3 regions of the Shewanella yunxiaonensis genome follow, and region 1 is predicted to be linked to each of the others. Evidence: predicted binding sites of a transcription regulator. Region 1 holds the regulator's gene; each other region holds the start of a gene.
What was found. The regulator LexA, encoded in region 1, represses DNA repair genes until DNA is damaged. The targets are predictions, from matches to a motif close to TACTGTATNNNNATACAGTA.
Positions count from the first base shown of each region.

Region 2: a site for LexA is predicted at 9,735-9,754, ahead of KDN34_RS09725 (YebG family protein). Genes of this name have one in related genera too.
Region 3: a site for LexA is predicted at 7,818-7,837, ahead of recN (DNA repair protein RecN). Genes of this name have one in related genera too.

Region 1 is NZ_CP073587.1:61,085-71,946, reverse strand. It holds gene KDN34_RS00340 (ribonuclease T2 family protein) at 158-1,174, shown strand; gene KDN34_RS00335 (VOC family protein) at 1,171-1,944, opposite strand; tRNA gene KDN34_RS00330 (tRNA-Gly) at 2,037-2,110, opposite strand; gene mtr (tryptophan permease) at 2,224-3,471, opposite strand; gene plsB (glycerol-3-phosphate 1-O-acyltransferase PlsB) at 3,471-5,891, opposite strand; gene lexA (transcriptional repressor LexA) at 6,043-6,663, shown strand; gene KDN34_RS00310 (cell division inhibitor SulA) at 6,660-7,145, shown strand; gene KDN34_RS00305 (ArnT family glycosyltransferase) at 7,238-8,959, opposite strand; gene KDN34_RS00300 (TVP38/TMEM64 family protein) at 8,956-9,657, opposite strand; gene KDN34_RS00295 (glycosyltransferase family 2 protein) at 9,641-10,366, opposite strand; gene KDN34_RS00290 (polysaccharide deacetylase family protein) at 10,570-10,862, opposite strand, start outside.
Region 2 is NZ_CP073587.1:2,123,573-2,134,434, reverse strand. It holds gene mltG (endolytic transglycosylase MltG) at 1-15, shown strand, start outside; gene tmk (dTMP kinase) at 15-653, shown strand; gene holB (DNA polymerase III subunit delta') at 650-1,576, shown strand; gene KDN34_RS09760 (PilZ domain-containing protein) at 1,586-1,912, shown strand; gene KDN34_RS09755 (TatD family hydrolase) at 1,959-2,750, shown strand; gene rsmF (16S rRNA (cytosine(1407)-C(5))-methyltransferase RsmF) at 2,957-4,372, opposite strand; gene KDN34_RS09745 (nucleoside recognition domain-containing protein) at 4,443-5,669, shown strand; gene KDN34_RS09740 (MlaD family protein) at 5,729-8,347, opposite strand; gene KDN34_RS09735 (paraquat-inducible protein A) at 8,340-8,963, opposite strand; gene KDN34_RS09730 (paraquat-inducible protein A) at 8,950-9,555, opposite strand; gene KDN34_RS09725 (YebG family protein) at 9,766-10,047, shown strand; gene KDN34_RS09720 (GAF domain-containing protein) at 10,062-10,520, shown strand; gene proQ (RNA chaperone ProQ) at 10,756-10,862, shown strand, end outside.
Region 3 is NZ_CP073587.1:2,493,557-2,504,418, reverse strand. It holds gene KDN34_RS11430 (M61 family metallopeptidase) at 1-1,022, shown strand, start outside; gene rdgC (recombination-associated protein RdgC) at 1,098-2,012, opposite strand; gene KDN34_RS11420 (porin) at 2,303-3,235, shown strand; gene phoB (phosphate regulon transcriptional regulator PhoB) at 3,483-4,172, shown strand; gene phoR (phosphate regulon sensor histidine kinase PhoR) at 4,247-5,548, shown strand; gene KDN34_RS11405 (PstS family phosphate ABC transporter substrate-binding protein) at 5,730-6,698, shown strand; gene KDN34_RS11400 (LysR family transcriptional regulator) at 6,741-7,652, opposite strand; gene recN (DNA repair protein RecN) at 7,853-9,514, shown strand; gene KDN34_RS11390 (YjaG family protein) at 9,588-10,187, opposite strand; gene barA (two-component sensor histidine kinase BarA) at 10,192-10,862, opposite strand, start outside.

The DNA of each region.
Region 1 (10,862 bases):
GCCAGCGGCTATCGCAGTAGAACAATTGCGCCTGACATCAAATCAACACCTGCGAGCATTGCCGTAATATCAGTACCCGCTGTTTTCGGTCAAAATACTAAGGGAAATCAATAATTTTAATTGGCTTTATCAAAGACTTGAAACCAGGATTTCACTAATGCCAATCACTGAATATCGTTTTAATCTGAGCGGTAAGGTTAAAACCATATTAAGCATCACGCTGTTACTGGGGATCTGCCACAACAGCCTGGCTGCACCTGTCGATGACGGTAGCTTTATCGCCGATCGCAAATGTCCGTTATATCAATCGAAAAACAAGCACACCAACCCTAACAACCTGTTCAGTACGCCCGGACAAGAGTTTATTGTTAAAGAAGTGCTTGGAACGCCGAACCCACACTGGTTTAGGGTAACAACCGAGTCGCCTCAAGCGCCTTTACGCTGGATTGCCGCTGAATGCGGTCATCTCAAGACCCCGGCGATTGTTGCGGCCCCAGTCGCTAACAAATGTAATCTGCAGCAGCACTTCGACAGTCAGGTATTAGCCCTATCCTGGCAAAGTGCTTTTTGTGAGTTACATGGCAGCAATAAGCCGGAATGCAAAGCGATATCTCGCAAGAGTTATGCGGCGGGACATTTCACGCTGCACGGCTTATGGCCCAATAACAGCAATTGTGGCAACAGCTATGGTTATTGTGGTGCGGTCAAACAGCAACCGAAAAATTTCTGCGATTATCCAGCACTGCCTCTCGATGACAAAACATCTTCGACGTTAAAACAGCTGATGCCCAGCTATGCTTACGGCAGCTGTCTGGAACGACATGAGTATTGGAAACACGGTAGTTGCCGCGATGAACAGCCCAATCACTATTTCCAACTCGCCACCGAGCTCGCCCAACAGGTCAATGATGCGACACCACTTATCAGTTTCATCAGTTATCACCTCGGCGGCACAGTGAAAAAGCAGGATTTTATCAACGCCTGGAAACAAGCTTTTGGCGCCGGAAGTGAGCATAAGCTGACGCTGAAATGTGATAACCAGATGTTGACTGAAATCCGCATCTCACTGCCAGCAACCATTGCGGATGACGCCCCACTGACACAATTATTGACTGAAGCTGCAGCAGTTCGCCCAGGCAATTGTGGCCGAAAATTCCGTATCGACCGCCCTTAAAGCACTGGCGACAAACGGATAATGGCAAAAGTCGCGCCGGTTGGGTCGTTGAGCACAGCGAATCGCCCCACCTCTGGGATGTCATTGGGAGGCACCAATATCGTGCCTCCCATCTCCGATGCGACTTCCACGGTGGCATCACAATCGTCAACCGCAAAATACAGCATCCAATAAGGCGCCATCGCCCCCCATTCCCGCGGCATTTGCATCATACCGCCCAGGCTCACATCGGCCAACTGCCACTCGGTATAGTCAAAATCAGGATTGCTACTGATACGCGGCAGCCAGCCAAAAATCTGCGGATAAAAATCACGGGCAGTCTTTGGATTTTTGCACACCAACTCGACCCAACACAAACTGTTGGTTTCATCAAAGCGTCCTGCGCCAGGATGATTGTTGGCCTGCCATACCGCAAATTTGGCGCCGTCTGGATCGGTAAACATCGCCATGCGCCCCGCGTCCCCCACTTGATGTGGTCCCAGTAATAACTGACCACCAGCCGCATGTACCGCCGTTATCGTTGCATCCACACTATCTACGGCGAAATAGGCGATCCATTGGCTCGGCATGTTTTGCTGCGCTTGTTGTTGATAAATAGCACCGACATCCTCACCATGCAGACTGGCAATAGCATATGCCCCTTGCGGTAATGGCATATCCTGATACTGCCAATTAAAGAGACGCTGGTAAAACACCTTAGCTTGCTCGTACTGGGTACTGGCCAGTTCACTCCAGCAGGGGTATCCCTGTTCATAATGTGCAATCTTCATAACGCAATCCTGCTTGGCTGAGTCGCATTTTTATTAAAGCAGAAGATAGCGCTAACGCACGCATGAGTGAGGAAATATCAAGAGAAATCGATTGGAGCGGGTGAAGGGAATCGAACCCTCGTATGCAGCTTGGGAAGCTGCCGTTCTACCATTGAACTACACCCGCAAATGACGTGACTGCATCGCAGTGGCACCATAAATTACTGACTTTAAGCACAAAGTCAAGCGGCTTGCCATCACACTGACAAGCCGTACCGACAACCGCTCAAATTATCCGCGTTATCCGCGAAATTGCGGCAAAATATCCGCCATCACCAACAGATGACATGCTGCGGTTAATACGCCAAACGCGACGATTACCACAATTAACGCGGTGCCACCAGGTACCTGGAAACGTTTAGCTTCGGCAAACATCTGCCGAGAACGGTAAGCCATCAGCGCTGGCACTATCACAGCCCAGATAGTGGCCGCGAGCGCTGCGAAACCGATTGCGATCAGGAAGCCGTTCGGAAACAACACCCCCATAACTGTTGGGGGAATAAAGGTGACCAACGCGGTTTTAATCCGACCAATGCGGCTATCATCGAAGCCAAACAGATCTGCCACATAATCGAACAAGCCCAGCGTTACTCCTAGGAAAGACGATGCAACCGCCAGGTTTGCGAATAAGGTCAACATGGTATCCAGCATTCCGGAGGGCATAGTTTTACTCAATGCCGCCACCAGTACGCCCATGTTGCCACCCTGCTCAATAATTGCCGAAAAAGCACTACGTTGCAGGTTCCCCATGGTCGCCACCAGCCACCCAAGATAGATAACCAAGGCGATGAAGGTCCCGATAAACAGTGCCTTAACGATCAATGCTGGACGATGGCCGTAATACTTCACCAAAGATGGGACGTTGCCGTGATAACCGAAGCTTGCCAGCCCGAACGGAATGGCTGCCCACAGGTAAGGTGTAAAGTGTTGTGGTCCGTCAGGCTGCCACAATTTCACACTGTCTACCCCGGAAAATAGATGACCAATCGCCAACAGGAAACTAATCACCATGCCGCCGATCATAATGGAGGTCACGCGATCAACGGCTTTGGTACTGATAAATACAATTACCGACAACACCAGCGCAAACATCAGCGCTGCGGCGCTCTGCGGCAGACTCACCCCAGAGCCGGCGAGATAGTGATTGACGATAGAACCGCCGCCGCTGATATAGGCATAAGTCAGGATGTATAGCACAAAGGCAATGGAGGCCCCATTCAGGACCCGCCAGAACTGTCCGAGGGTCTTGCGGGTCAGGGTGTCAAAGCTGGCGCCGGGTTCAAAATGCAGGTTAGTTTCCAGCAGTAACAGCCCGGACATTAACATGCAGAACCACACCACCAGCAACATGACGACCGAATAACCAAACCACATACCGGCGCCAACCACTGGCAGAGAAAACATGCCGGCACCGACAGTGGTACCCGCAATAATCATTGCACCGCCAAGCAGGGAGGGGGCTTTGGCGCTGACATCCTGAGTGTTCATCAAGACTCCTGTCTTATCTGGATACTATCCTCAATGGTTTTACGGATCTCTGGCCGCAACAGCAGATTGGTGTAATCCCGCATCTGGTGGATTGCCTGCTGGTTGTCAGAGCCGCATAAATACCCCAGCTCCTTCAAACGGATGCTGAGCATGGCATAAAGCTTCTTATCGTAAAACTCTGGCGCAGTGATACCGTGCAAAGCCCCCAAACGACTGGCTAGCAGATGACTCTCGCTTTCCAAATCGCCCCGCTCAATTTCCGGATGCGCCGATAATAAATTAAAAATAATGGCATAACGCTGTAAGGTCTCGCCCATTGTCTCGGCAAGCAAGCCTAAGGTGTTAATACCGCTTTCGGTTACCTTTAACGTCCCCGGTGTCAGGTAACCGGCTGCTTCAAAACGTTGTAATATCGCATCGATATAATGCGGCAACGCCTTTTGTCCCATGAACAGTTCCGCCTGCAGTAACGCGAAAAACTTCGGCAAAACGTCCCGTAGCTGTTCCCGACTGCTCAGTTCTGCACGCAGCAAACAGCTGGCAACCAATGCCGGGATCGCAAACAAATGCAGCACGTTGTTGCGATAATAAGTCATGGTAATTGCGACTTTTTCGTCAATCGAAACAATATCACCAAGTCCATCATTATCTACACAAAATTTATTCAGCTCTATGCCCTGGCGCAATAATTCATGACCATCGCCTTCGGCCACCGAACCATAACTGGTATAAGGCACCTGCTGCAGCAGATCCAAATAGAAATCCAGTTGCGCTTCTAACGTCTTACGCGCTAAGGCATGTTGCTTGGTGGACAACAACACCAGACTAATCAGGGCAACCGACGTGGCCGCAGCCGCATCGTTGATATGTGTCATCACTCGACTGGCAAGATTATTCACCATCGGGGTCAGCCATACGGGCTTTTGATCCGGCTCAGCGGACATTTCATCACGCCAATCAGGAGCCGCAGCGGTTAAAAAGCTTTGCAGGTTAATCGGTTCGCCAAAGTTCACATATACCCGGCCAAAGTTACCTAATTTACGCACAGCACCGAGGACCTGCCATACTGACTCTTTTTGCTTCTTCCGTCCGCTAAGCTCTTTCAGATAGGTCGCCACTTCCATCACATGGTCATAGCCCAGATAAACCGGGACTAAGGTTACAGGCCGATCAATGCCACGCAGTACAGAATTGACCGTCATCGCCAGCATCCCGGTTTTAGGTGACAGCAATCTGCCAGTGCGGGAACGGCCACCTTCGGTGAAATACTCTACCGAGTAGCCCTTAGCAAACAGTTGATCGAGATATTCTTTAAATACGGCGGTATAGAGCTTATTGCCATTGAAACTCCGCCGAATGAAGAATGCCCCACCCCGTCGGAATAACGGCCCGGCCGGCCAAAAATTGAGGTTAATCCCTGCGGCAATATGCGGTGGCACCATGCCTTCGAAATACAGCAGGTAAGACAGCAACAGATAATCCATGTGGCTACGATGGCACGGTACATAGACAATTTCATGGCCATCATGATGCAGTTGCCGCACATGCTCCGCGCCTCGAATAGAAATCCCGCGATAGAGCTTGTGCCACAACAGCGTGAGTAGTCGTTTGGAGACGCGAATGAGACTATCAGAATAGTCAGCGGCGATTTCGTCCAGATAAGCTTCGGCCTGAGAACGCGCTTCTATTTCGGTGCTCTTCTTGCTGTCCGCTTCCTCTTTGATTGCCTTGATCAGATTTTCTGACTGCAGCAGGTCGGCAAACAGTGCCTGCCGATTGGGCAATACCGGACCGGTCATCACTTTACGCTGACGGCGGAAATGTACCCGAGCCACCCGCGATAATTTGTGTGCAATCGCTTGGTCGGTGCCATGTTCATCCGCCATGAAGCGCAATGACACCGCATTGGAAAACTGCACAAAGTTGTCACGACCAAGAAAAAGGATCATCAGAAACTTACGCAGCCAGGTAGGGTTCTCCCGCTCAAATACCGCAGCGCGCATCGAGTCGTCTTCTTTGCCAGGGGTACGTCCCCAATAAAGGCTTACCGGCACCAGCTGGATATCCAGTGAACGGTCAGATTTATGCAGATTTAACAGTTGGGTAAAGCTGTTAAGAAACGGCAGTATACCTTTGCGGCTCCCGAACAGCGGTTTAGCCCCTTCCAGGCAAACCACACGTGGCAAGTGTTCATCACCCACCACGAGAGGAGCGTACGGACTTGGCAATCCCAGCTTATCGGTGACATCTGCTAATGCAGCAATATCACTGAGGGATTCGGTTTTCACCACATACGCCATTGGTTTTGATGGATCCAGATTCAAGTCAGTGAATGGATCCTGTGGCACAACCACTGTGTGCACCAGCTGCCGCTGCAGCCAACGCAGCGATGTGCGCCAGATTGAGTCTTGTTTGGACATCGTGTTGTTAGAATCTAAACCTCGGTCAATGACCCCGTAGAATACCAGAATACGCTAAGGCTTAGCCAACAGTCTGATAACTGGTTAATACTTGCGCTATCAAAAATACTGTATATACTAACAGTTACTGTATGAAAAAACAGGAATCAATATGAGACCACTGACACCACGACAAGCGCAAATACTGGAGCTGATTAAGCACAATATTGCCGAGACCGGTATGCCGCCAACACGGGCCGAAATTGCCAGTCGTTTAGGCTTTAAAAGCGCAAACGCGGCAGAAGAACACCTTAAAGCACTGGCCAAAAAAGGGTGTATTGAAATCATGCCGGGCACCTCCCGCGGTATCCGATTACCTATGGATGAAACCGCTCAAGAAGAAACCGGCTTGCCGCTAATTGGCCAGGTAGCCGCTGGTGAACCTATTCTGGCGCAGCAACACGTAGAGCAATATTACCAGGTGGATCCGGCCATGTTTCATCCCAGTGCTGATTTTCTGTTACGCGTACGCGGTGACAGTATGAAAAACATCGGCATTCTTGAAGGCGATCTGCTTGCCGTGCACAAAGTGCAAGAAGCGCGTAATGGACAAGTTGTGGTTGCCCGCGTTGAAGATGATGTCACCGTTAAGCGGTTTGAAAAGAAAGGCAACATCGTTTTACTACATCCTGAAAATGATGATTATCAACCGATTAGAGTGGACCTCACCTGTCAGCCACTGACCATTGAAGGTCTGGCCGTAGGCGTAATTCGTAATGGAGACTGGCTATGAGCATTGTGATGGGTAACGCCCCCAGACATCCGGGGTTATGGCAGGAAGCGATTTATCCGACTGATAGCGCCTGGCAGCAAATGGGGATTGCCAATTTAACGACACGCAGTCATGGACGTCAGGAATTACAGCAGCTGAGTGCACAATTGGCACAATTAAGTCAGCAGGGCCGCTGGATTGTGCTGATTAATCCTGAGAATGCCATAGGTTACAAAGAACTGCTCGCGCGGGCTGGAGTGAGGATGGATCGCGTATTGCAGGTTCGCGCCCGCGACGAAGTTGAAGCCTTGTGGGCCACAGAAAAAGCACTGACCAGCGGCACTTCCAGTGCGGTGATCAGTTGGGTCGAACAGCTGGATCACAAAGATAAACGTCGATTGCAGCTTGTTGCCAAAAGTGCACGGGCCATGGGAATTGTGCTAGAAACCAGTTCCTGTGCGGATAATGCAACTCCACTTCCCCGATTGCAGGCCGTGCATTAACCGCACCTATTAATTTGATTCCTCATACAGCAATAAAAAACCGCAGATGTCACTGCGGTTTTTTATTGCCTGTCATCTCACTGATAGTCCACTTATTCTGCCATCCATTTCCCCGGACGCTCAGTATGATAAATCTCAACGCGCTCAGGTTCAGGGCATGTCGGCAGCAACGCGTCCGCGCCCAACAAGTACCAATCGATACGATGAGCTGTGCCCATATTTTGCCCTTTCGACATATCAAAACACTGCAATTTGTCATCACCAGGTAGCAGCAAATAACGTTTATCACCCTGTAGCATCCAACGCCAGGCGTTACGTTCTTGCTCAGATAGCGGTGCCAGATAACTGAAATGCGTAATGTCGAGCGGTGAAAACAAAATGAACTGCTCTTTAAAATGGAGCAAACCGAGTTGGGCGTCGTTACCTATGACTTCAGCCGTATGCTGCAACACCGCTTTGGGTGTACGAACTGAATCTAATAGCTGATAACCCCAGGTAGCAAACAACATCCAACCAACAAATGTCATGGCTCCGGCGCGGATTAGGGAAAATGAACGGCGTGCCCATCCCAGTATCACCAACCATAGCACGGCCATCACTATGAGGAAGTAACCAAACGCCGCTAGGTTGTCAGTGTACTCATCCAATTTGTTCAGCAGCCAGGGCATTTCCATCACGGCCATCACGCCCAGTGCCAGGGTTAACCCACTGACCAGCCACAGCAGTCCGGTCACTAGCCATTCAAACCAGCGTCTTTGTCCCACACCTTGCAATGCAGCAGCAACGGCCAGAGAGGCGATAGGTAGTGCCGGTAAAATATAAAGGTTACGTTTGCCTGGACTGATACTAAAAAACAGCACGACCAGCGCTACCCAAGCCAACAGAATGACAATCTGCGGATCAGCCTTTATTTTTGCAACAAACGTCTTCCAGTGCGCGACCGCGAGAAATGGCAGCGGAAACCATAACCAAGGGATCACACTGACAATAAAGAAATACCACGGTTTAATATGGTGCCAGGCATTAGCGTAACGATGACCGGTTTGCTTAAACAGAATATTGTTCATGTAAGCGGTGTATTCCGGCGAGCCATTGTGTAACACCGTCAACACCATTGGCACCAACCAAGCAGCAATAACAGCCAACATGACCAAAGGCCCCAATGCCGCCCGCCACTTCCAACTAGGGCGATAAAGTTGTTGGCGCCAAGCATAGAACCCTAAAGGCAACAACATCAATAATGGCAGAAAGCCAACCCCTTTGGTGATGACGCCAAGGCCCATAAACGCCCAAGAAACAAAATACCACCGCCAATTCGGACCAAGCATAAAGTGACGGATCAGTCCGTAACAACCTACGGTAATCCAACACATCACCATGGCATCTATCTGGGCACTTTTCACTTGCACCAGAAACTGTGGTACCAATAACAGCAACAATGCAGCGTTGCGTCCGGTGCGAACATTCCACAATTTGGCACCAAGGTCATACACCAGCATCACGGTCAGTAAGCCACAAAATGCGTTGGGTAACAGGAAAGCTAATTTGAGGTTTCCTAAAATCAGATAACAAAGTGCAATGGCCCACATGAATACCGGTGGTTTGTCCGGATAAAATTCACCACCGCGACTGGGAAACAGCCACTGGCCATTAGCCACCATTTCACGGGCTGCTTCTACGAATCTCGGTTCATCAGCTGGCCAAGGAGAGCGCAGACCGACACCGATCAGCATGACCACGAGGGTCAGCCAGAACAGGGCCCAGAACACTCGGCGATAGTCGTCTGAGTCAAACGGTTTGAACAGGAAATTCATTTAACAGTCTCTTTATCTTCGGTAATCAGCTCGTCTACCTGATGTTGTAAACGACTGCGATATAGATAGGCGCCGATAATACTGGACACTAAAAACAGCACGATGCTGATGCTTAGTTGAATATGATCCGATAACCCCAACCCGGCACCTGCAAAGGAAAAAATCAGCATCTGCGGTAAATAGCCGATGGTACTGCCAACCATAAAGCCTCTGGCGGGTACGTGGGTAGCCCCCGCGAACAGGTTAGTCAACAAATTGCTGCCAACCGGTAACAAGCGGATCATCAAGACTTTGAGCCAGGTATTGCGGATCACCAGATTTTCAAACTTTTGCAGTCTGCGACCAAAACGACGTTGCAGACTACTGCGGAAGGTCAGTCGTGCCACATAGAAACTGATGGCACATCCCAGCAACGCCGCTAACGTGGAATATAGCGCGCCTTGCCAGCCTCCGATGGCAAAGCCAAAGACAAAGGCAATGACCTGACGTGGGCCGCCAACTGCGGTGAAAAAGCCGCCGGCGAGTAATAGAATACCCCAGCCGTAAAGCCCATTAGTTTTCACAAAGCGTGCGACCCAGTTACTATCGGTCAGGTGTTCAAACCACCCTTCTTTTACCGCCCAGGTCAGTAACAATAAAATGACAACGACGACACCGGCCTTAGCCAGCCGCTTGAGTCCATTATTGGGTGCTATCAATGCGTTTAATCTCTGCTATTTTTGCTCTGCGGATAAGCCACATCACCCCCAGAATGTCGACAATGCCAACCCACATTCTATTCCAGGCGGTGTACTTGGAAACACCGACGCCACGATCACGATGATGCACTACCGAGATATAGACTTCGCCACCAAGACATCTTACCAATGCAGGAATATAACGGTGCATGTGATTAAAATATGGCAACCTTAAAAAAGTCTCGCGCGGAAACAGTTTCAGACCACAACCGGTGTCTGGCACCCCGTCGTGCAACATGGCATCGCGAACTTTGTTAGCAAATCGAGATTGGAAGCGTTTCCAGGCAGTGTCTTTGCGGTTTTTACGATAGCCAGCGATACAAAAATGTTCAGCAGTAATATTTTCGGTCAATTTCAGCATCGCCGGGATATCAGCGGGATCATTTTGGCCATCGGCATCCAGCGTCACAATATACTTCCCAGATGCCTGGCGAACCCCGGTAGCGACAGCGGTACTCTGTCCGGTACTACGGTTATGAACAATCGCCTTGGCACTGCAATGATTTTTATTCGCGGTGTCGATAACTTCCTGAGCAGTACCGTCACTGCTGCCATCATCGACCACCAGAATTTCAAAATCGCACAGACCATTCAGTGATTGACATATTTCATCCATTAGCGGACCGATGTTGCCAGCTTCATCTTTGGCAGGTATTACTACAGAAATCAACGATATACTCCCGAACCTTAACAATAGGTCTCTGACATTTCGCCGCTCAGCATAATGGCCAATTATTAGCGAAATATTATGATCTGCATATGATGCCTAAAACCCGCACGTTGGAGCAAGTCTTAAGCCGCCATCCTATCGCCGTTTTATGACGCTTTCCCGATAATTGGGTCATTAATAACAATCAGGTAATTGCAATCTGGTTATTCCGCTAACCACTGTCCCCGATCATCCGGCCGGACCCACGCTTGCGAAAACCAGTAATAACCGCTCCCCTGCTTGCTGGGTACGGTACAGTTATAACGCGAGCGACCTGCTGGCAGAGGCTTCTGTGCCTGGATCATAAAGGTATCGTTGGTTAACCATTGCGGTGCAGTAGCGGGCTGCCCCGGCAAATAACATAACATCTGCGATGGATTGATATCATCGAGTTTTAAGGTTACACGCAATTGCGGTTGCCATTGACCCGCAGCCAGTTCTGGATTGGTTGGAGAAC
Region 2 (10,862 bases), 1.8 Mb from region 1:
AGAAGAAGAAAATAATGCAGGCTGAGATTTCAACAGGAAAATTTATTGTTATTGAAGGACTTGAAGGCGCTGGAAAATCCAGCGCTATGGCATTGGTAAAGGCATTTATTACAGAGCTGGTGGGACAAGAACCCGTGTGTACCCGTGAACCCGGAGGTACACCCTTAGCCGAAAAAATCCGTACTTTGGTTAAAACAGCTGATGCCACCGATCCTTTATGTGACGAAGCCGAGTGCCTATTGATGTATGCAGCGCGGGCACAGCTGGTCGCTAATGTGATAAAGCCAGCATTAGCAGGTGGAGACTGGGTTCTTGGCGACCGTCACAATTTATCTTCGTTAGCCTATCAAGGCGGTGGTCGAGGCTTAATGCCATTAGTCCAGACCATTAGTGCAGCCACTCTTGGCAGTTTTAGGCCAGATTTGACGCTTTATCTGGATATCCCGCCAGCAATCGGCATGGCCAGAGCTGCGAACCGTGGCGAATTAGATCGTATCGAACAACAAGCGCTGAGTTTTTTTGAGCGGGCCCGGGCGACTTATCTGAGTCTGGCAGCAGCAGATGATTCGATTGTGGTGATAGATGCCAATCAACCGCTGCCAAAGGTTCATGAAGATATTTTGTCAGCATTAAACCAGCACTTAAGAGTATGAGCGCGATGCTATTAGATTTGCCCTGGTTACGGGATGCGAAGCAACAGTTTGTGCACCAGCGACAGCAGGGGCAGGTGCCGCATGCAATACTGCTAACCTTACCCGAAGCTGATGGCGGTGTGCGGCTGGGTCAATATATGGCGCAGTTATCACTTTGTACCGCATCTCAATCTGGCCAGCCTTGCGGCCACTGTAAAAGTTGCCAACTCTTTGTGGCTGGAAATCATCCAGATTTCCATTTGTTACAAGCAGATGGCAGCCAAATTAAAGTGGAGCAAGTGCGTAGTCTGTGTCAGTCACTTAATGTGACAGCACAGCAGGGCGGCTATCGTGTGGCATTGATATTGCAGTGTGAACGAATGAATACAGCCGCTGCCAATGCTTTGCTAAAAACGCTTGAAGAGCCGGGTGCTGGTACCTTGCTGTTACTGCAAAGCGATCGCCCTGGTGCGTTGTTACCTACCATTGTCAGCCGCTGTCAGCAGTTAAAAATTGTCCGGCCTTCGGTTCAATTAATTACACAATGGTTGCAACAGCAATATCCGCAGCTTGATGAAGATATAAGCTGGTGCTTGCCGGTCGCTGGCGGTGCTCTGACGTTAGCTGAGTATATTAAAGAAGGGTATTTTGCCGAGCTGAAGAAACTTAAGACCGCATGGCAACAGAGTCTGAGCAGCGGTCACTTGAGCCAAAAGCTTAGTAATCTGAATGTGGAGCAGCTGTTTGATGTATTAAAACTGTTATATCAAGTGCTACAGGAAGAGATACAGCAAACGCAATTAGACCCGTTAATTAAGCTGCATTTGGCACAGCTCGCTGGTCAGGTGATGAGAGATAATCAGCAACTTATGCAGATGTCTAATGTCAATTATCTGGCGCTTTGCCAAAGTTATGTCTTAGAATACAAGAGAATGAAAAAATAAAAGTAGCCTATGGTTGATTTGATTGTAAATTTCGACACCTTGCATCAGTTATATCGTGCCTATATGCCGTTTATCCAACCGGCAGGGTTGTTCGTGACTACCACTGAAGGCCATTTCCTAGGGCAGGAGATGCGTATTGGCTATCGCTTGCCAGGCTCGACGGGCATTAATGAATTTCAGGGGATTGTGGTGTGGATCAACCCGTTAGGTGCCTCCGGTGGACGGCCTGCGGGTGTTGGAGTGAAAATTGTGTCCGAGGCGCAGGAACACAAGCAACGCATCGAAAATCTCTTATCTCGAGAACTTGCCTCCGGCGATTTGACCTGCACTATGTAGCGGGATATTCTTGGGCCCCTTCGCTTAATTTCCTCAGGGCTTGTTTGTGTTAGTCGATTCCCATTGTCATCTTGATCGCTTGAAAGCTGCACCGGATCAAGACTCTCTCCAACAAATTATCAATGATGCCAAAGTTCGTGGAGTGGATTGGTTTCTCTGCGTCAACGTACGCCAGCAGGACTTTCCGTCAATGCGAGACAAAATGGCTACTCATTCACAGGTATTTTTGTCTGCCGGAGTACACCCATTAGATGTCGAAGCGGGCTTATCGATTGAGCAACTGAAGCAACATGCTGCTGATCCCCGCGTAGTGGCGATTGGTGAGACGGGATTGGATTACTTTTATGCCCCAGACAGTAAAACAGTGCAGCAGCAATGTTTTGAACAGCAGGTGGCAGTGGCAACTGAAATAAATAAACCATTGATCATCCATACCCGAGATGCGCAAGAAGATACCATGGCTATTTTGCGAAATGGTCACGCAGAGAAATGTGGCGGTGTCTTGCATTGTTTCACTGAATCACTGGAAATGGCTCAGGCTGCAATGGCGCTCGGCTTTTACATTTCGGTTTCCGGTATTGTAACGTTTCGAAATGCTGATGCACTGCGTAGCGTGATTAAGCAGATCCCTAAAGAACGACTACTGGTGGAAACAGATTCGCCTTATTTAGCGCCAATACCTCATCGGGGAAAGGAGAATCAGCCAGCATTTGTGCGTGATGTTGCGCAGTTTGTTGCGGACTTGCGGCAAGAACCCTTGGACGAGTTAGCCGCATATACGACTGACAACTTTTTCAGGTTATTTCGTGATGCGGCAGCATTAGCGGGTAGAATTTAACCGAAAAAAAGGCCCAAAACTATTCCTATTGTTTTGGGCCCAGGGGAATGGCTCTTGACGAGCCGTGCGCTTAAGTTGAGATATGACAGGATTGCGATCTCTGCTTGAATTTTAGCCTATGATGTTAAATCCACTGGCAAATGCTGCGTTATTAATAGTTTTTTTAGTTATAACTAATATCTAAAATGAATAATAAGGTGGTGGCACTACGCTTCATTATTGCTGATATTATCGCGCACTAAATTTCTAGGTAGCTGATTTTTCAATCTATTTCCTAGGTGTTTTACCATTCCTAACACTTGTTGTTGCCAGACCAAAACGCGTTCACCTTGGGCCTTTTCCGGCACGCTCAGCATAATATCTCTGCCCATCATGTACTGTTCTGCTTGTGTTTCATCGACAGACAATGCCAGTTTGGGGACCACAGTTAGCGCCATTACCGCCTCATGTTGCAGTTTGATGCCGTGTTTTTCAGCCGTTGCCAGTCTGACCCCGATGCGTTGGTAGCGCAGTTTGCCAATAAGTTCAGCAAATCCCTCAGGGAACAGCCAAAATTCATCGTCTCTTACCCATATCCTCGTTTTGGGTAATTCAACACCAATAATTGGGTTTATTGTGGCCATTAGCAACTGATACTGTTTGGTCGAGACTGGCTGGAACGGGAAATTTGCGCGTGTTTGCGGCGCTGGTAACTGGCGTGGGACAGAGGTGGCTTTCCGTATTCTTGCGACAAAAAATCCTTCACTGTCATAAACCTGTGGCCAGACGTGCAAAAAACCTTCGTCGGTGACTGTCTGGTCAGCACCACGGAACAGGTCTATCAATGATTCAAATATAACCGCATCCCCGAATTGCTGTTTCAGATGGTGACAAACACCATGATTTTCGGTTTTATTAAGTGTGCAGGTGGAGTACACCAGCACCCCGCCGGGTTTTAATGCCAGAAAGGCCGATTCAATTAGGTCTCTTTGGGTGGCGGCAATGATATCTATTTCACTGGCATCCCAGTTTTTCAGTGCTTGCGGGTCTTTTCGAACCGTGCCTTCGCCACTGCAGGGGGCGTCAAGCAAAATGGCATCAAAGGTTTCATACAGTGATTCGCCGAAAACTCGGGCATCGAAATGTGTCATTACCGCATTACTTACACCCATGCGTTGAATATTGAAATGTAATGCTTTAATACGACTGGCAGAGTATTCGTTGGCGACTAGCGTGCCCTCATTGTGCATCATTGCCGCAATCTGGGTTGTTTTAGAACCTGGCGCCGATGCCATATCCAGCACGGTGGATAGGTGCGTATCGTATAACAGTGCCATAGGCGGCAGCATTGAACTGGCTTCCTGCACATAAAATAAACCTTGCAGATATTCTACGGTATTGCCAGCCTGGACACTGTCAGGCGCCTGGTACCAAAAGCCGTCGGGACACCACGGAATTTGTTCGAATTGCCAGCCTTTTGCCTGCATGCGCTCAAGCAAACTAGCGCTGTCGATTTTAAGCGTATTGACTCGAAGCGACGGGCGCAGAGGTTTGTCACAGAATGCAATAAACTCTTCAAGAGAAAGCTGTGATGGCAATTCTTGCGCGATATTGTTGATAAAATTTTGATTTAATTGAACCATAACACTAAAAGCAATCTTTCTTTTTGCGCGGAAGTATAACACGCAGAATAAGTAAATTTGGGGTGGTTTTGTGCTGAATCGGGTCTGGAGCCTGTTTTTTATAATTGCCGCAGCGGCGCTAGCCATGCAATGTCTCACTGGACATACGGAAGTTGTTAGTACCGCCGTCGCCGCTATGTTTGAAAGTGCCAAGTTAGCGGCCAATATTGCCATTGGCCTGATAGGCGTGTTGACGTTGTGGATGGGACTGATGCGGGTGGGCGAGAAAGCCGGCGTGGTTAGCGCAATTGCCTGGATGGTGGAACCATTACTGCGTAAATTGATGCCAGAGGTTCCCAAAGGACACCCGGCATTTGGCAGTGTCACCATGAATCTTACCGCCAATATGCTGGGACTCGATATTGCCGCAACCCCTCTGGGTCTAAAAGCAATGCATGATCTCCAGCGCCTTAATCCTACTAAAAGCATCGCCAGCAACGCTCAAATTCTGTTTCTGGTACTCAATACCTCATCGGTGACCTTAATTCCGGTGACTATCTTTTTATATCGGGCACAACAGGGGGCGGCTGCGCCAGCGGAAGTATTTTTGCCGATTTTGTTGGCCACATTAGGATCTTCATTGGCGGGATTATTGGCCGTGGCGCTAGTACAACGTTTACCGTTGTGGAACTTGACCGTCGCAGCCTACGCAGCGGTGATATTGGGTACTTTAGGTGCGGTTGTTGGCTGGTTATTGCATCAAGATGCTGAGCGCATTGGCAGCGTATCAACAGTCGTTGGTAACGGTGTATTGCTGCTCTTGGTTTTTTCATTTGTGTTGATTGCTGTTATTCGTAAAGTGGCGGTTTACGATGAATTTATTGAAGGAGCCAAGTCTGGCTTTGAACAGGCGATACAGCTTATTCCATACTTGTTAGCAATGTTATTGGCTATCGCAATGTTAAGGGCGTCTGGTGCCTTGGATTATTTACTGAATGGCATCTCGGGCTTGGTTAATATGTTGGGGTTCGATAGTCGATTCGTTGATGCTTTACCTACCGCATTAATGAAACCTCTCAGTGGTTCCGGCGCCAGAGCGATGATGTTGGAAACGATGTCACATTATGGTGTGGATTCTTTTGCCGGGCGCCTAGCTTCGGTGTTTCAGGGCAGTACAGAAACGACTTTCTATGTGCTGGCCGTGTATTTTGGTTCGGTGGGCATACGCAACGGCCGATATGCCTTAGCCTGTGGCTTATTGGCGGATTTTGCGGGGATAGTCAGCGCAATAATCGTATGTTATTGGTTTTATGGGTAGGGTGAGTATTGGATATGAAAAAGGCGTCTATTGACGCCTTTTTCAGTCGATGACTATGGCTAGTTATCGAGTTTCGGCTGCCACTGTAACCAACTGGTTTCCGCTTTAGCAAAGATCGGCATGACAGTGCGGTTGTCCAAGGGGGCTGATTGTTGATTACTCTGCTCCGTTACCACACCGATCCCACCTGCAAGAATAGTTTCCAATGAGCCGGTTTCGATCTGCGCCCCGGAGAATAGCCCTACATCGACTTTAATTCCGGAAAGGTCATAAAACTTACTGCTTTGATTCAGCAAATGACGGTAACGCGCAGCAATACTGGCGTTAAGTAGTACTCCGTCACCCCCCGTTGTTAACTGAAAGCCCGTAATTACACCAATCTGCACCCCACGGAAGAAAATTCCTGTCCCGGATTTTACTGACCCCAGTGACGGGCGAGTCAGTTGAATATGCAATGCATCAGCTGCAGCATAATTGTCATTATTTAACGGCACGGTAAAGCGGGTACTCGGCGTGTCACTATGTCCGGGCATTGCTGAAATAAAATCACCGGTGAGCAAGGCTTCTGGGTGTTCAATACCTTTTAGAGACACTTGCGCTTGTTGTAGCAGATACTTGCTATCAGTTCGCATAAACGCGTTAGCGTAACGGCCATAGAGATAGGCTGTGGCTGACAGATTTTGCAGATTGGCATCAAGCACAACTTGTGTGACTTCACCAATTTGCATACCTTGATATCGGATGGCTGCACCAGATTTGAGTGCGGCTTCAGTAGGCAGTATCAAGCTAATCGCTTGTGCTTGATTCACCGCCAAGCTTTCTGAGGCGTAAAGTTGTTGGCTATCAACATCGTCAGCGTCAATTTTCGCCAGCGAGATACTGCCTTTGATAACGCCTTTTAAAGGCGCCATTTCCATTTTGATACCGCTTAAGCTGGCATCAACAGAGAGGGCGGCATTCTGCCAGAAGACGACGTGACTTTTTAGCAGTGGTGCGAAGGTACTGTCCACCGCCAACGTTATGGCAAAACGGTCAGTTTTGGCCTGCCAGTCAACCGCTGATACCGATCCTATTTGCATTTTTTTGTAATAGATCGGTGAGCCACTGGCGACAGACGCTGCATTATCACTATAAAGCGTCCATTTAATCTTTTGTCCTTGCCGATAGTAATCATTGGCGGTTGATGTCGATGCAAATAGCGGGATCGCTTTTGTCAAATCTAACGCCTTTTTACTGGCGCTACGATGTAAACTGACCGCACCTTTTGTCAATGTGGTCAGATCGCCACTTTTTAATTGAACACCATCAAGTGACGCTTGGAAGTCTAAGGCGGCTTCAGCAATAAAATCGCTGCCTTTGCTTAACAGCGACTTAAACTCAGGTAAGATCTCGGCGCGATATAGCACGGCATTAAAATCGTCCGCTAACCGTACTTCAGTTATTTCACCAATTTTCACTTGTCGATAGCGAATTTCTGCGCCACGACTGACGCCGGGGTTTTCGCTTGCGGTCAGCGTCAGCTGTATTGGTCTATCGCTATCGATTTTAGGTGCGCTACTTGCCAAAGAGTAATGATCTTTCGGACTGCCACTCCCCGGCAAAAACTGAATGATATCGCCGCTCACTAACCGACCGGCATGTTTGATGCCACTCAACGAGATATCTGCGCCTTCGCGCCAGAATTGGGCGTCACTACCTAATAATTCGGAGTAGGGAGCATCCAGACGCGTATGGATGGCCACGGTATTTTTATCGGCAACTACGTTTTCAACTTCGCCCACCATGACGCCGCGGTAGACAATATCTGTCCCGCGTTTTATCCCATCAGCATCGGTGGCCGTCAGCACGAAGCGGACACCACCATTGGCTTCTTGTTGACTCGCATACAGTTTGTAGCCTTGATTCGCTTCTGCTTCAGGTGAATTCGTTGGTGAACTGAAGTTGATCCCACCCGCAATCAATGATGCCAGGCTTGCAGTATTCACCTTGATACCGGATAAAGACGCATCAATTTGAACGCCAGAAACGTTCCAGAAGTGCGAATCTTTACGAACCAGTGATGCATATTGCTTCTGGATATAGGCTTTCAGTAATACTTTATGTTGTGGGTCAAGGCGATAACTCACCACTTCACCCACCGGGATCTGCCGATAGAATACGGGTGAGCCCACATCTAATGAGCCTAACTTTTCTGCACTTAATTCCACCACCAGGCCATCGTTGCCTGGCAAAACGGGGGGGGCTTCCTGCGCAGCTTCAAAATGATCTCGAAAGTCACCATCGCCGGGTAATAAACCGATATAGTTCCCTGAAAACAAAGCATCCAGTCCTTCCACCCCGGTGATGGAGGCTTTGGGGGTTACCAACCAGAATTTACTGTTGTCTCTGAGTAGCGGTTGTGCTCGGTAATCCATCAACAGATCGACGTTAACGCCTTTCAGTTCGTCATCAATGGATACGTCCACCACTTTGCCCACATTCAGGCCTTGATAACGCACCAGTGTTTTGCCGATATCAATACCTGTGGCGCTGGGGAAATGGATGCGCACATCAATACCTGATTCGCGAATACTTTTAATACCTAGCCAGGCTCCCAGTGCCAACGCAATTAACGGCAGCAGCCATACTGGGGAAAATAGTTTTTTTCGCACCACTTGGGGTTGTTCAAATTCATTCATCTTGCTTTTCCAGCTGATCCCATAGCAGACGAGTATCCAGCACTTTTGCGGACACCTGAGTAAACAAAATAACTAGCGCAAACGCTGTCGCAGCAGGCGCAGGCTTAGCATCGAGTATCTGGCCCATATTCACCAGTGCGACAGTTAACGAAATAACAAACAGATCGAGCATTGACCAACGGCCAATCCATTCAATTAAGTGAAATCCCACCATCAGTTTGGTTTTGGAAAATTTGAGATTAAAACTGATGGCTGACAAATAGATACCGAGGCCAATAATTTTCAACCAAGGTACCAGAATACTGGCCGTGAACACGATAATCGCGATCGGCAGCATATCTGAATGGACCAGTCGCAGGATCCCAGAAAAAATGGTGTCATGAGTAACCCGCCCACTTTTCGTGAGTGTTGTAATGGGATATACATTAGCCGGAATTAACAAGATGGCCGCAGTGATCAAGAGTGCCCAACTACGTTGCAAACTACTGAAGTCACGCAACTGCAATTTGGCACCACAGCGCAAACAATAACTTTCAGCAGCATTGTTAAGTTGCCCACAATCGTGACAGCTACATAAGCCAATATCTTTGCCTTGAATGTTGTTATTCGAATTCATTCAGATAACCCCACATGTGCTCCAACTTGTATTCCCTTAACATAAACAGCACGATCAAGAACAACATAGTAAAGCAGAATGTGCCCATACCAAAATAGACATCTGCAAAATCAGACAGTTGGAATGAAGTCACGAGAAAACTAATAACATAGATTTCTAGCATCGACAGCTGGGATAACAGCTTGTGATAGCGCAATAACACTACCAGTATTCGACGGCCACTCGGCCGACGGTAATAGTGAGTTTTGATAATCAGCATTTGTGCGAATATTGAGGTGATCAATAATCCAGGCCCGACTACCGCGCCAATCAACACGGCGAGCCCCACTACCCAATAGCCTTGATCGGCAACAGCTAAGGCGCCTTGCCACACGGTAGTGGTGCGGACACTGCCAATAAAATGCATCTCTAGTACTGGCAATAGCATGGCGGGAATGTAGAGAATCAACGCCGCAATACACATTGCCAACACCCCATCAATCGCACAGTAAGGCGTATCGTAAAGTGGTGTCTTACAACGCGGGCATATCGCGCGCACGCCAGAGGGTAGTGCACGGCGGCTTACGGCCAAATCACAGGCACGGCAAAGCACAAGCGCACAATTAGGTGAGGCAGAATTGCGATTATAATGGGACGGGGAATCGTCATTCCCCCTAGTGTCCATGCGCATAATGGAGAACTTAATTAGTTGTCTGTACAAAGGGTACTGTCGGGATGTTAGCAGATACCGAGAACTTCTTGCATCTGTGGATGAAATTATGTCACGATTGGTACTGTATATTTACACAGTGTGAGGAAGATCATGGCGGTAATTACCCAGTTTGTTGTGGTCAGAGAAGGGGTGGAAAAGATGACGTTTACTTCCAAGAAGGAAGCTGATGCTTATGACAGGATGCTCGACATTGCAGATAATCTGTTACCCTTTATTCAGGCCAGTGAAGCAACAATTGATGATACAGCGGCAGAAAAACTTGCTTTTTATATGGCAGCCAATAAAGATACGCTGGCTTCGTTACTTAAAGGCGCTCCGGTCAAAACTGACCCTGTGGCCAAAACACCGAAAAAGAAAGTTGATGATGTTTAATTCAGGAATGTTGCATGAAACCGCAGTTTTACGACACGCTTAACCGACAAGCGGCCGCGCTACTTGAAGGCGAAACCGATTTAATCGCCGGTATGGCCAACTTTTCCGCATTACTCAATGAACACCTGAACGACCTTAACTGGGTCGGTTTTTATCTTATGAAAGGCGACCAATTAGTCCTGGGCCCATTTCAAGGTAAAGTGGCGTGTACTCGGATCCCATTGGGAAAAGGGGTCTGTGGAACTGCGGCGGCAACAGACATTACTCAGTTGGTGGCTGATGTTCATCAATTCGCTGGCCATATCGCATGTGATTCCGCCAGTAATTCTGAAATTGTGGTGCCGGTTAGAAGTGACCAACAGGTTGTGGCGGTACTGGATATTGATAGCCCCTTGTTCGCTCGGTTTGATAAAGACGATCAACAGGGCTTGGAAATGTTGGTAAAGACCTTCGAAAGTTGCTTGTTTGCTTAAAAGCCGTGCGATTTTGTGCATTTGATAGTCGCATTCGGTGCGCCGCGGCTTATAATAGGCCGCTTAAATGCACGAAGGTTAATCATCTTGGCAATAACGCATTACAATTGTTAAGGTTAACCACCCCTTTGGTAAATGCTGAAGGCGTGCTAATTTGTAGGTTGTCCTCCGGGATAAAAAGAACTAACGACCAGGCCCAGCGATGCCTGAGTCCCCTGTAATTCGTGGAAGTAATATGGAATCAACAGAAAAGTTGACCGACACCAATGCCATTCTGGCGTATTTGTATGAAACCTTTCCTTTATGTTTTATTGCTGAAGGTGAAGCCAAACCACTTAAAAT
Region 3 (10,862 bases), 1.4 Mb from region 1:
TCATTCAAACGCCGCGTTTTAATTTTCGCGAGCGCAAAGATTACTTGCGGTTCATTAGTACTGCCGCTCACGAATTTATCCATACCTGGAACGTCAAGGCTTATCGTCCGGCGGGTTTGGTGCCTTACCGTTATCAACAGGAAAATATGACGCCGTTGCTATGGATGGCTGAAGGTTCCACCAGTTATTTCCAGAATCAGTTGTTACTGCGAGCTGGCGTTATGACAGCGCAAGAGTTTCTGGAAGATCTGGCAAAGCGCATTGACGCGAATCAGCATAATCCTGGGCGGGGAATTCAATCGGTCGCAGCTTCCAGTCTTAATCAGTGGACCAGCACTGGTGGCGATTATGCGACTAATAACAGTGTGAATATCTATGCTGAAGGCTATATGGCGTCACTGGCATTGGATTTTTCACTGCTGCAAGAGACCCATCTAAACGCCTCTTATCGTGATGTCCATAAGCGCTTGTATCGGGAGTTTCGACTCCCTAAAGATTACAGCGTGAATGATGTGCAATTGATACTGAAGCAGCTCTCCGGCCGAGATTACCATGACTGGTGGCAACAACATGTCGATTCGCCGATGACTCTGGATTTTCCGTCATTGTTGGCGCATGCAGGATTACAACTCAACTACGGAAAAGACAGCAAGGTAGAACCTTATCTTGGTATCACTTTAGGGGATGGATTACAGCTCAGTCGAGTTGCCAAGGACAGTCCTGCATGGCAGGCAGGCGTTGGCGCCGGTGATGAATTGGTTGCTGTTAATGGGCTTAAGGTCACTGCTGATGGGCTCAATAAGCGAATTAATGACTTTAAAGCCGGTGATACGATTACGCTGACCTTGTTCAGTAACGATACTTTAGTGACGCGTCAGGTTGTTCTCGGGGCACAACCCTCAGGAAAACTGCAACTGCAGTCGTTAAAAAAAGTCTCTCATAACCAAAAAGCCTTTTTCAAAGCCTGGCTAGGCATTGACTGGCCGTTTGATGATAAAGGCAATTTCAAATCGCTAAGCTGATATCTCGGCGTGATTCCACCATTAAAAAGGCGCCAATAGCGCCTTTTTAATGGTGGATACTACGTAACCGTTACGTCAGAGCGCCGCGTCGTCCAGACCGCCCAGCGCATTTACCAAGGCTAAAACCAGGGCCAGCACTTCTCCGCTCATTAACGCAAAATCAGCATCTGCTTTAGCGGCAGGATCTTCTCCGGCAACATCATCTGTCTGCGCCCGGAATTCTTCGGCAAATTTCAGCCGCTTGACACTGGCATCTGCCTGCAACACGAATGCAATAGACTGCTCAAAGTGCAAGGCTAACTTGTGTACCTGCTTACCGGTTTCTAGGTGGGCGAGAACTTCCTCTTCAGCTAGATCCTGTTGTTTGAATCTGACAATGCCACCTTCTTCGGTGGCCGCTTTCAGTTCGGCTTCGTCCTGAATATCAAAAGGTGCGGGAGCATGACCCTGCTTCAGCCATTCGGTTAACTGCAATTCAATCGGAGTTTTCACTGTTACCGGTACCACTGGCAGTGAGCCCAGTGCTTTGCGCAATAGTGCCAATAGTTCTTCCGCTTTATTGGCGCTGGAACTATCTACCAGCAGCAGTTGCTGCTCAGGTAACAATAATGCATGGATTTGGCTGCGGCGCGAAAAAGCACGTGGCAATAGCGTACTGGTAATGTCTTCTTTCAGTGCTTCTTTTTCTTTCTTAGTGATTTTACGATTTTCTTCGTTTTCCAGTTTGCTGACCTGTTCATCAAGGGCTTCTCTGATCACCTGAGATGGCAGGATCTTTTCTTCTTTGGTCGCACAAATCAGATGCCGGTTATTGGCACTATGCACTAAGTTCTGTCCAAGTTTCCCCAGGGCATTGCTGAACCCGAACTTGCTGATGTCCTGACTTGAGCAGGGCGTAAATGGGTAACCCGCTAATGCTTGCTCCAGTGATTCTGGAGTAACGGTAAACGGCTTATTGAAACGATAAAGCGTGAGATTTTTAAACCACATGACAACAGCTCTGAGAAAAATAAAGCCGCAGTGTAAGCCAACATTTGCTGGCGGTAAACCTTAGCGGTAGCACAAGTTTTAGTCAATAAAACAGATTTAATCAAAATGTCACAAAGCCGCTGATTTCCTTGGAAGTCGCGGCAATTATGGGTTTGATGGGGATCAGAAATACTGCGAAATTGACTGTCACATAGACGCGAAAAAAATGAAATAAATCTGCAACAAGGCCACTGCACACTTGCGCTCGTTCCAAACCAATAACCCAGACGAGAGAACGTCGAAAGGAAAGAATGATGAACGCATTTTGCAAAACCCTACTCGCTACTGCTATCGCTACCGCTTCCATTGCTTCTGCTCAAGCAGCTGATCCGTTGACAGTTTATGGTAAGTTGAATGTGACTGTTCAAAACAATGACGAAAGCGGTGCTGATTCGGTGACTTCTGTTCAAAGTAACGCCTCTCGTTTTGGCGTTAAAGGTGATTACGACCTGGGTAATTCACTGACAGCTTTCTACACCGTTGAATATGAAGTAGCGACAGACAGTTCTTCTAGCACTAACTTTAAAGCCCGTAACCAATTTGTGGGTGTGAAGGGCGATTTTGGTGCGATCTCTGTTGGCCGTAACGATACTTTAATGAAGGGTTCTCAGGGACATGTTGATCAGTTTAATGATTTAATTGGTGACCTTAAATATCTGTTTAAGGGGGATAACCGTATGGCTCAAACCGTAACTTATCTGAGCCCGGCAATGGGCGAAGTGCGTTTCGGCGCGACTTATGTTGCCGATGCCGATGCTTCTCAAAACGGTGACAACGGTTTTTCATCTGCGCTGATGTATGGTGATGCCAGTCTTAAGAGAACTGCCGTTTACGCAGCAATCGCTTATGACTCAAAAGTCAGTGGCTATGACGTGTTGCGTGCAACTATGCAAGCCAAAATGGGCGACTTCAAACTGGGTGGTATGTACCAGCAGCAGGAAAAATCTGAGGGTGATAGCAACAGCATTAATGGTTATTTAGTAAGTGCTGCATATGATGTTAATGCTGTGACTCTGAAAGCTCAGTATCAGGATATGGACGATACTGGTAGCGGCTGGTCAGTTGGCGCTGATTACAAACTGGCTAAACCTACCAAGTTATTTGCTTTCTACACTAGCCGCTCAATGGATGTGAATACCGATCGTGATAACTACATTGGTATCGGTCTGGAACACAAGTTCTAAGACTTAGGTATAGAATATTTAAATGAAAGCCAGTCATGTGACTGGCTTTTTGCTGGTTGTAAAACCTGTATGACACTTACGCTACTGTAGTTTTGGATCTACGCTGAGATCCCCCAATAAAACTGCCTGGTTGATGGCTTTTATGACACAATAGTGGCAGTTTATGTTGAGTTGTGACTGCGTTTCATAATTTTGTCACAAAACTGACCAATAATAGCTACGTGTTAATTCACTGACAGAAACGCTTATGACTGCAAGGATTTTGATTGTCGAAGATGAGCTGGCCATTCGTGAAATGCTCACCTTTGTGATGGAACAACATGGCTTTGTTGCCAGCAGTGCAGAGGATTTCGATTCTGCCATGGCACAGCTACAGGAACCCTATCCAGATCTGATCCTGCTGGATTGGATGTTTCCGGGAGGCAGTGGCATCCAATTCGCCAAGTCTCTCAAGCAAGATGAATTTACCCGCACTATTCCCATTATTATGCTCACCGCCAGAGGCGAAGAGGAAGATAAAGTCAAAGGACTGGAAGTCGGGGCCGATGACTATATTACCAAGCCGTTTTCACCCAAAGAGCTGGTGGCGCGCATTAAAGCCGTATTACGGCGCGCTGCTCCGACGCGATTAGAAGACATGATTGAGGTGCAGGGGCTGACATTGGATCCCGTCAGTCACCGGGTTTCTGTGGGCGAGTCTGTACTGGATATGGGACCGACAGAGTTTCGATTGCTGCACTTTTTTATGACTCACCCCGAACGTGTTTATAGCCGCGAACAGTTGTTAGACAATGTTTGGGGCACCAACGTTTATGTAGAAGATCGCACCGTCGATGTGCATATTCGCCGTTTGCGTAAAGCCATCGAGCCTTCAGGTCATGATCGGTTGATTCAGACCGTACGTGGCGCAGGTTATCGCTTCTCGACCCGTAGCTGACCATTCTGAGATGGGCACATCGCGTTTTTTGCGCTATCTTGTGCCCCATCTGGCTGAATTCAGGGCCTTCTTTTATGTTTGACGCTTATTCCGGATATCGGCTGTTCTCGCGACTCGTGCTGTATCTGTTGAGTTGTCTGTTGCTTGGGTTGGTCTTTGGCCATGTGCTAGAAGTGCTTTGCCTCGGCGCCTTTCTGATGTTGGCCTGGCACTATCGACAGCTGATGCGTCTTAACTATTGGTTGTGGAAAGATCGCCGCTTAACCCCCCCTCAGGGCAGCGGCAGTTGGGAAGGCGTATTCAACGGTATTTACCGTCTGCAGGGAAAAAATCGTAAACGTATTAGTCAGTTAGCCGGATTGCTGGGGCGCTTTCGACAAGGTGCCGAGGCATTGCCGGATGCGGCGGTAGTGCTGGATTCGAGTCTCAATATTCTCTGGTGTAACAAGCTTGCCCAACTGATGTTAGGGTTGGTGTGGCCGCAGGATAATGGGCAACGGGTTGATAATCTGATCCGCCATCCGGATTTTTCTTCTTACCTCAAGAAAGGCCATTTCCAAGAACCTCTTGAACTTCCTTCTCCTGTTTCTGAAAAACGCTTATTGGAACTTCGGTTGATGGCGTATGGCGATCGACAACTGTTATTAATTGCCAGAGATATCACCCGCGTCAGGCAACTGGAAGGCATGCGTAAGGATTTTGTGGCTAACGTTTCTCATGAATTGAAAACGCCACTCACGGTGTTGCAGGGTTATCTGGAAATGATGGAAAGCATGGCGGATGCGAAAGACCCTAATCTCAAAGCATTGCAGTTGATGCAACAGCAAACTGGCCGTATGCAGTCGATGGTAGAGCAACTGCTAATGTTGTCGCGAATTGAAGACGCCGCTGAAATCAATCTGGAAAATGTGGTTGATATGAATAAGATGTTGGCGGTATTGCGGACTGAGGCTGAAGCTTTGTCCCGTGGTCGCTATCAGCTGACGTTTGAATTTGACGGCCAACTAGATGTGCACGGCAATGAGTTGCAATTGCGCAGTGCTTGTTCAAACCTGATCTCTAATGCCATTCGCTACACAGAGCCTGGCGGCACAATTGTCATCAGTTGGAAGAAGGTGGCTACCGGCGCCATGTTCAGTGTGAAAGATTCTGGGATCGGTATTCCACCGCAGCATATCGCACGTTTGACTGAACGGTTTTACCGCGTTGATAGCGCCCGTTCGCGTCAGACTGGCGGTTCAGGTTTAGGATTAGCCATTGTGAAGCATGCGTTGAGCCATCACCACAGTGAGTTGCTGGTGATGAGTGAACCCGGCAAGGGCAGTACCTTCAGTTTTGTTATTCCGCAGCATTTGCTGGCACTCTCACCAAAATAAACCAAAATTATTAGAGTTAGCAACCTAGTTTAATTTCTTTCTTATTGAATCTATTAAATTATTTATATTTCAGTGATGATGCTGGTTGTCATGTAACTGTCATCAAAAAGTCATAGACTGTTCACCGAGTCAATCAATACTGACACCCAATAATTGTGTTGCTACTGCACTGGAGCGAAACATGAAACTGAAACAGCTTGTAGGCGCGATGACCCTGACCGCCGGTTTGTTCTCTGCGGCCGCCATCGCGGCAGTAGATCCGTCCTTAGCGGATTATGAGAAAACCAGCGGTGTATCCGGAAATTTCTCGTCCGTAGGCTCGGATACCCTGGCGAATATGATGACCTTGTGGGCGGAAGAGTTTAAGCAGATGTATCCTAATGTGAACGTGCAAATTCAAGCCGCCGGCTCGTCCACCGCACCACCAGCGTTAACCGAAGGAACTTCTCAGTTTGGCCCCATGAGCCGTTCAATGAAGCCCAATGAAGAAGAAGCTTTTGAAAAACATTATGGCTATAAACCAACTCGGATCCGTGTAGCGATTGATGCTTTGGCTGTGTTTGTCCATAAGGACAATCCCATCAAGGGCTTAAGTCTGGAACAGGTCGACGGCATCTTTTCGTCAACCCACAAATGTGGCTCCGGCGATTTGACCCGGTGGGGGGATGTTGGCTTACAAGGCAACTGGGCCACTAAAGATATTCAACTTTATGGTCGTAACTCGGTATCAGGGACTTACGGTTTCTTTAAAGAACACGCCTTATGTAAAGGGGATTTCAAACCCAGTGTAAATGAGCAGCCAGGAAGTGCGTCCGTGGTGCAATCGGTATCGCAGTCATTAAATGCGGTTGGTTATTCTGGGATCGGTTATAAGACGGCGGGGGTGAAAGCCGTCGCAATCTCTAAAAAAGGTGATGACTATATTGCTGCTACCGCTGAGAATGCTGCCACAGGCACCTATCCGCTATCACGTTATTTGTATGTTTACGTGAATAAGCATCCAAATCAGGAATTGCCCCCAATGCAGCGTGAATTCATTCGCTACATTTTGTCCAAACAGGGGCAGCAAGTTGTTGAAAAAGATGGTTATGTGGCGCTGCCCAAAAGCGTGATAGAAAAAGATCTCGCCAAGGCCGGCATCAAATTGTGATGTTGTTTTGCAGATAAAACCCGCAATCGCGGGTTTTATCTTTTACGACTCAGCATCATTCATGGCAAACAACTTAGCGGCACGTGCCTGCATAAATTCGATGAAGAGCCTCACTTTCAACGGTTGTTGCCCACGCTGATGGTATAACAGCGAGATCCGCCGCTTCTCACCGCGCCATTCCGGTAACAATACCTGCAAAGTTCCCTGCTGCAACTGCTGCTTCACAAATAACTCGGGGCCATAAAGTATCCCACCACCAAGCTCGGCGGCGCGTATTGCACCATTGAGATCTGTCAGGGTTAAATTGGCTGGTCCATCGTAATAAAATGCATCACCGTCGGCATGTCGTAACGTCCAGTTGAAAAAAGGCCAAGCCTTAATAATCTTATGTCGGTGTAGTTGTTGCGGGTGTTGCAGTGCCGGGGCTTTTCTTAAGTATCCAGGCGATGCCACCATACGATAGTCCAGTACGCCCAATGAGCAGGAGATCCAGGAGGAGTCCGGTTGCGTACCTCCTACAATTGCCACATCTATCGCTTTGTCTACCAGATCAAACTCTTCATTACTTTGCGCAATATGTAACTGTATCTCTGGGTATTGCTCGCAAAACTCAGTGAGCGTGCCAATCAGTAAATTGGCGATGATTGAGATAGGCGCGGCAAGTCTGAGCGTGCCTTCCGGTTTTTCCGGACTGCCGCTATGGCTCAAGGCATCAAATTGTGAGACAACTTCCTGGTATTTTTGAAATAGTGCCAGGCCCTCTTCAGTCAGACGCAATTTACGCGTACTGCGCATCAACAACTGCCGATTAAGCTGTTCTTCCAGACGTGCGAGTTTGCGGCTCACCGTCGCAACCGGCATGTCTAACTGCCGAGCCGCCGCAGAAAAACTGCCAGCATTCACGAGATGCACGAACAGGTAGATCAACTGGAGTTCGGGGGATGGCGCTGGCATTTTATCCTCAATGATTACGTTCACTACCTTTGTATAATAACGGATAGCTATCGCTGTGTGATAGCGACGGCCTGCAATCTGTCATTAACGTTTATTCACAAAAGGTACAACTGGCGACGAGGGAGAATTATTGAACAGCTATTTACTGTATAAAAAATCAGTATATACTGTTCATTAATACAGTGCTTTGGGGATATTTTATGCTTTGCCAACTCAGCATCAACAATTTTGCCATTGTGCGTTTTCTTGAGCTGGATTTCCGTGCCGGAATGACCAGTATTACCGGTGAAACAGGTGCTGGTAAATCGATTGCTATCGATGCCCTTGGTTTGTGTCTGGGGAATCGCGCCGACGCCGGCTGTGTCAGACCTGGCGCCGAGAAGGTCGAAGTCAGTGCCCGCTTTTCGTTATTGGACGTTCCCTTAGCCAAACGATGGTTGGAGGATAACGACCTCGAATTGGATGATGAGTGTATTTTGCGGCGTACCATCGGCAGCGATGGTCGTTCGCGGGCATATATTAACGGTAACCCAGTGCCGTTGGCACAGTTAAAAGCGCTTGGACCGTTGTTGGTGGGCATCCATGGTCAACATGCTCATCACGCATTACTCAAAACCGAGCAGCAACTGATACTGTTAGATAGCTATGCTAACCATCGATTACTGCTTGACGCGGTAAGTGCGGCATATCAGCGGTTTCGTACTAACGAACAGCAGTTGCTGGAATTACAACGTTCTCAACAAGAACGTATTTCTCGTAAGCAGTTACTCAGTTATCAGGTTGAGGAGCTGAACGAATTCGGGTTGGCAGAACAGGAATTTGCCGAACTGGAGCAGGAACATAAAAAGCTGGCTAATGGCTCAGCATTGATGGAAGCCTGTCAGAACGCTATTTATCTGTTAAGTGATGGTGAAGAAAGTAATGTCGACTCATTGCTTAATAAAGCCATCAGTGTGGCTGCTGAAGTCGAAACTGTCGATCCTCAATTAGCTTCTGTTAGCAATATGCTGAATGATGCTTTAATCCAGGTGCAGGAAAGCTGCAGTGAGTTACAACGATATCTGGATAAGCTGGAGTTGGATCCAGAAGTTTTTATACAGATAGAAGAGCGCCTGTCAAAAGCGATGTTGCTTAGCCGCAAACATCATGTGCAACCGTCAACACTGTATCAACATCATCAGCAATTACTGCAAGAATTAGCCTCGCTGGATTCTGATGAGTCTCGGTTGCAAGAGATGGAACAGCAACTTTCCGCCAGTCGCGATAATTATTTGGCTCAGGCACAGAAACTGAGCCAAAGTCGCCAACGTTACGGCAAAGAGTTGGAAAAGCTGGTCACCGAATCTATCCGTGAGCTGAATATGCCCAAAGCCAAGTTTGTCATCGCTGTCGAGTTCAATGAGCAGCTGATGACCTTGCATGGCAGTGACAATGTGGAGTTTCGTGTGAGTACCAACCCTGGGCAGCCGCTGGAGAATATGGCGAAGGTGGCATCTGGCGGTGAATTGTCGCGTATCGGGCTTGGAATTCAAGTGATCACCGCCCGTAAAGTCGCAACGCCTACGCTGATTTTTGATGAAGTGGATGTGGGGATTTCTGGCCCTACTGCCGCAGTGGTTGGCCGAATGTTGCGGTCACTCGGGGAGTCAACTCAGGTGTTATGTGTCACGCATTTACCGCAGGTGGCGGGCAATGGGCATCAGCACATGTATGTGGCGAAACAAAGTAAGGGTGGCATGACAGAAACCTCAATGGTGCCCTTGGATCATGAGCAACGGATCCAGGAACTGGCACGGCTGCTGGGGGGCGACATTATTACAGACAACACGCTTGCCAATGCGCGTGAATTACTGAATGCCTGATGGCGGTAATTAGGGTAAACGCTGAATAAAGGGCCGGATGGTCGCCGGCCTTGTCAAGCAACTTTCCCATGGCTCAGTTAAGCGTGATGCCGATATTTGATACTCCGGCAGCTACAATCTCTTTGCGCAATTCTTTAATAAACTCAGCATTGAGCTGCGGCTGCTCTTCAATAATTGCCAGCAATGATTCTTGCAACTCACGCTCTTCCTGCATGACTTCGTGGGCAAAGACGAAATCTTCCAGTTGCTGTTCTGTAAGCGCCTCTGGCGCAATTGCTTCAATATAATTGGCAACGGTAGACGATGACAGTTTGGAAATATTAATAATGTCATCTTCAATTTTGCTTTCAAGGGCACCTAATAACGACGACAGCGCGACCACTGCATCAAGTGCTGGATACACACCATAGACATCGAAATTTTCTGGTTCCGGAGTGTTTTCTTCCAGTTTTGCTAACTGTAACTCTATGTTTAATTTTAGTTTATTGTCGTATAACGATTGCCATAACAGCTGCAATAGCGTATCAAGCACTGCCGGGTTACCAAATTGGCATACATCGGAAAATAGCTGATAGTTTGGTAACATGCGCTGGCACAGTGCAATGGCAAACAATTTTTTCTGCGGCAGACTTAGTGCTTTAAGCCGTTTGAAAAATCCCGCTTTTACATTCATGGGTTCAATCCGTTACAAGAGATGAGAGTAACTTTTGGGCCGCAGATTCTACCTTAGTCAGCTCATCAAGTAACTCAAGAATTTCCGGCTCCATATCGCTTAGTGCCGCACCATGCTTCAATGCTGACTCTACTGTCTGACACAACTGCTGCAAGGTAGGCACACCAGAATAGCAACATGCCCCATGTAATTTGTGGATAATACTCAGGAGTCGCGGTTGTTGCCGTTGTTCTAACGCCGCTTCAATATCAGCGCGGGTGTCTGGAATAGTATTAACCAACATTTGCAACATTTCTTGCGCTAGTGCCGGTTTATCATTGGCCTGTGAGATACAAAGAGCCCAATTCAAGGTTCGATGATCAATCGGTACGATTTTAGGCTGTGAGTGCCAGCGGTTAAGAATAGCTTTTAAGGCAATTTCATCTATCGGTTTCGGTAGGTAGCCATCCATGCCTCCGCTAAGAATACGTTCTCGCTCTTCATTTATGGCGTGTGCAGTGACCGCGATAATCGGCGTATTTTGATTGAGACTATTTTCGCGGATGGCCGCAGTAGCCGTAAGACCATCGATTCCCGGCATCTGGATATCCATAAAAATCACGTCGAAAGCCGTTTGCCGGGCAGCCTCGACTGCCAGTTGACCATTTTCCGCCGTTTGTACCTCGGTAACCAATT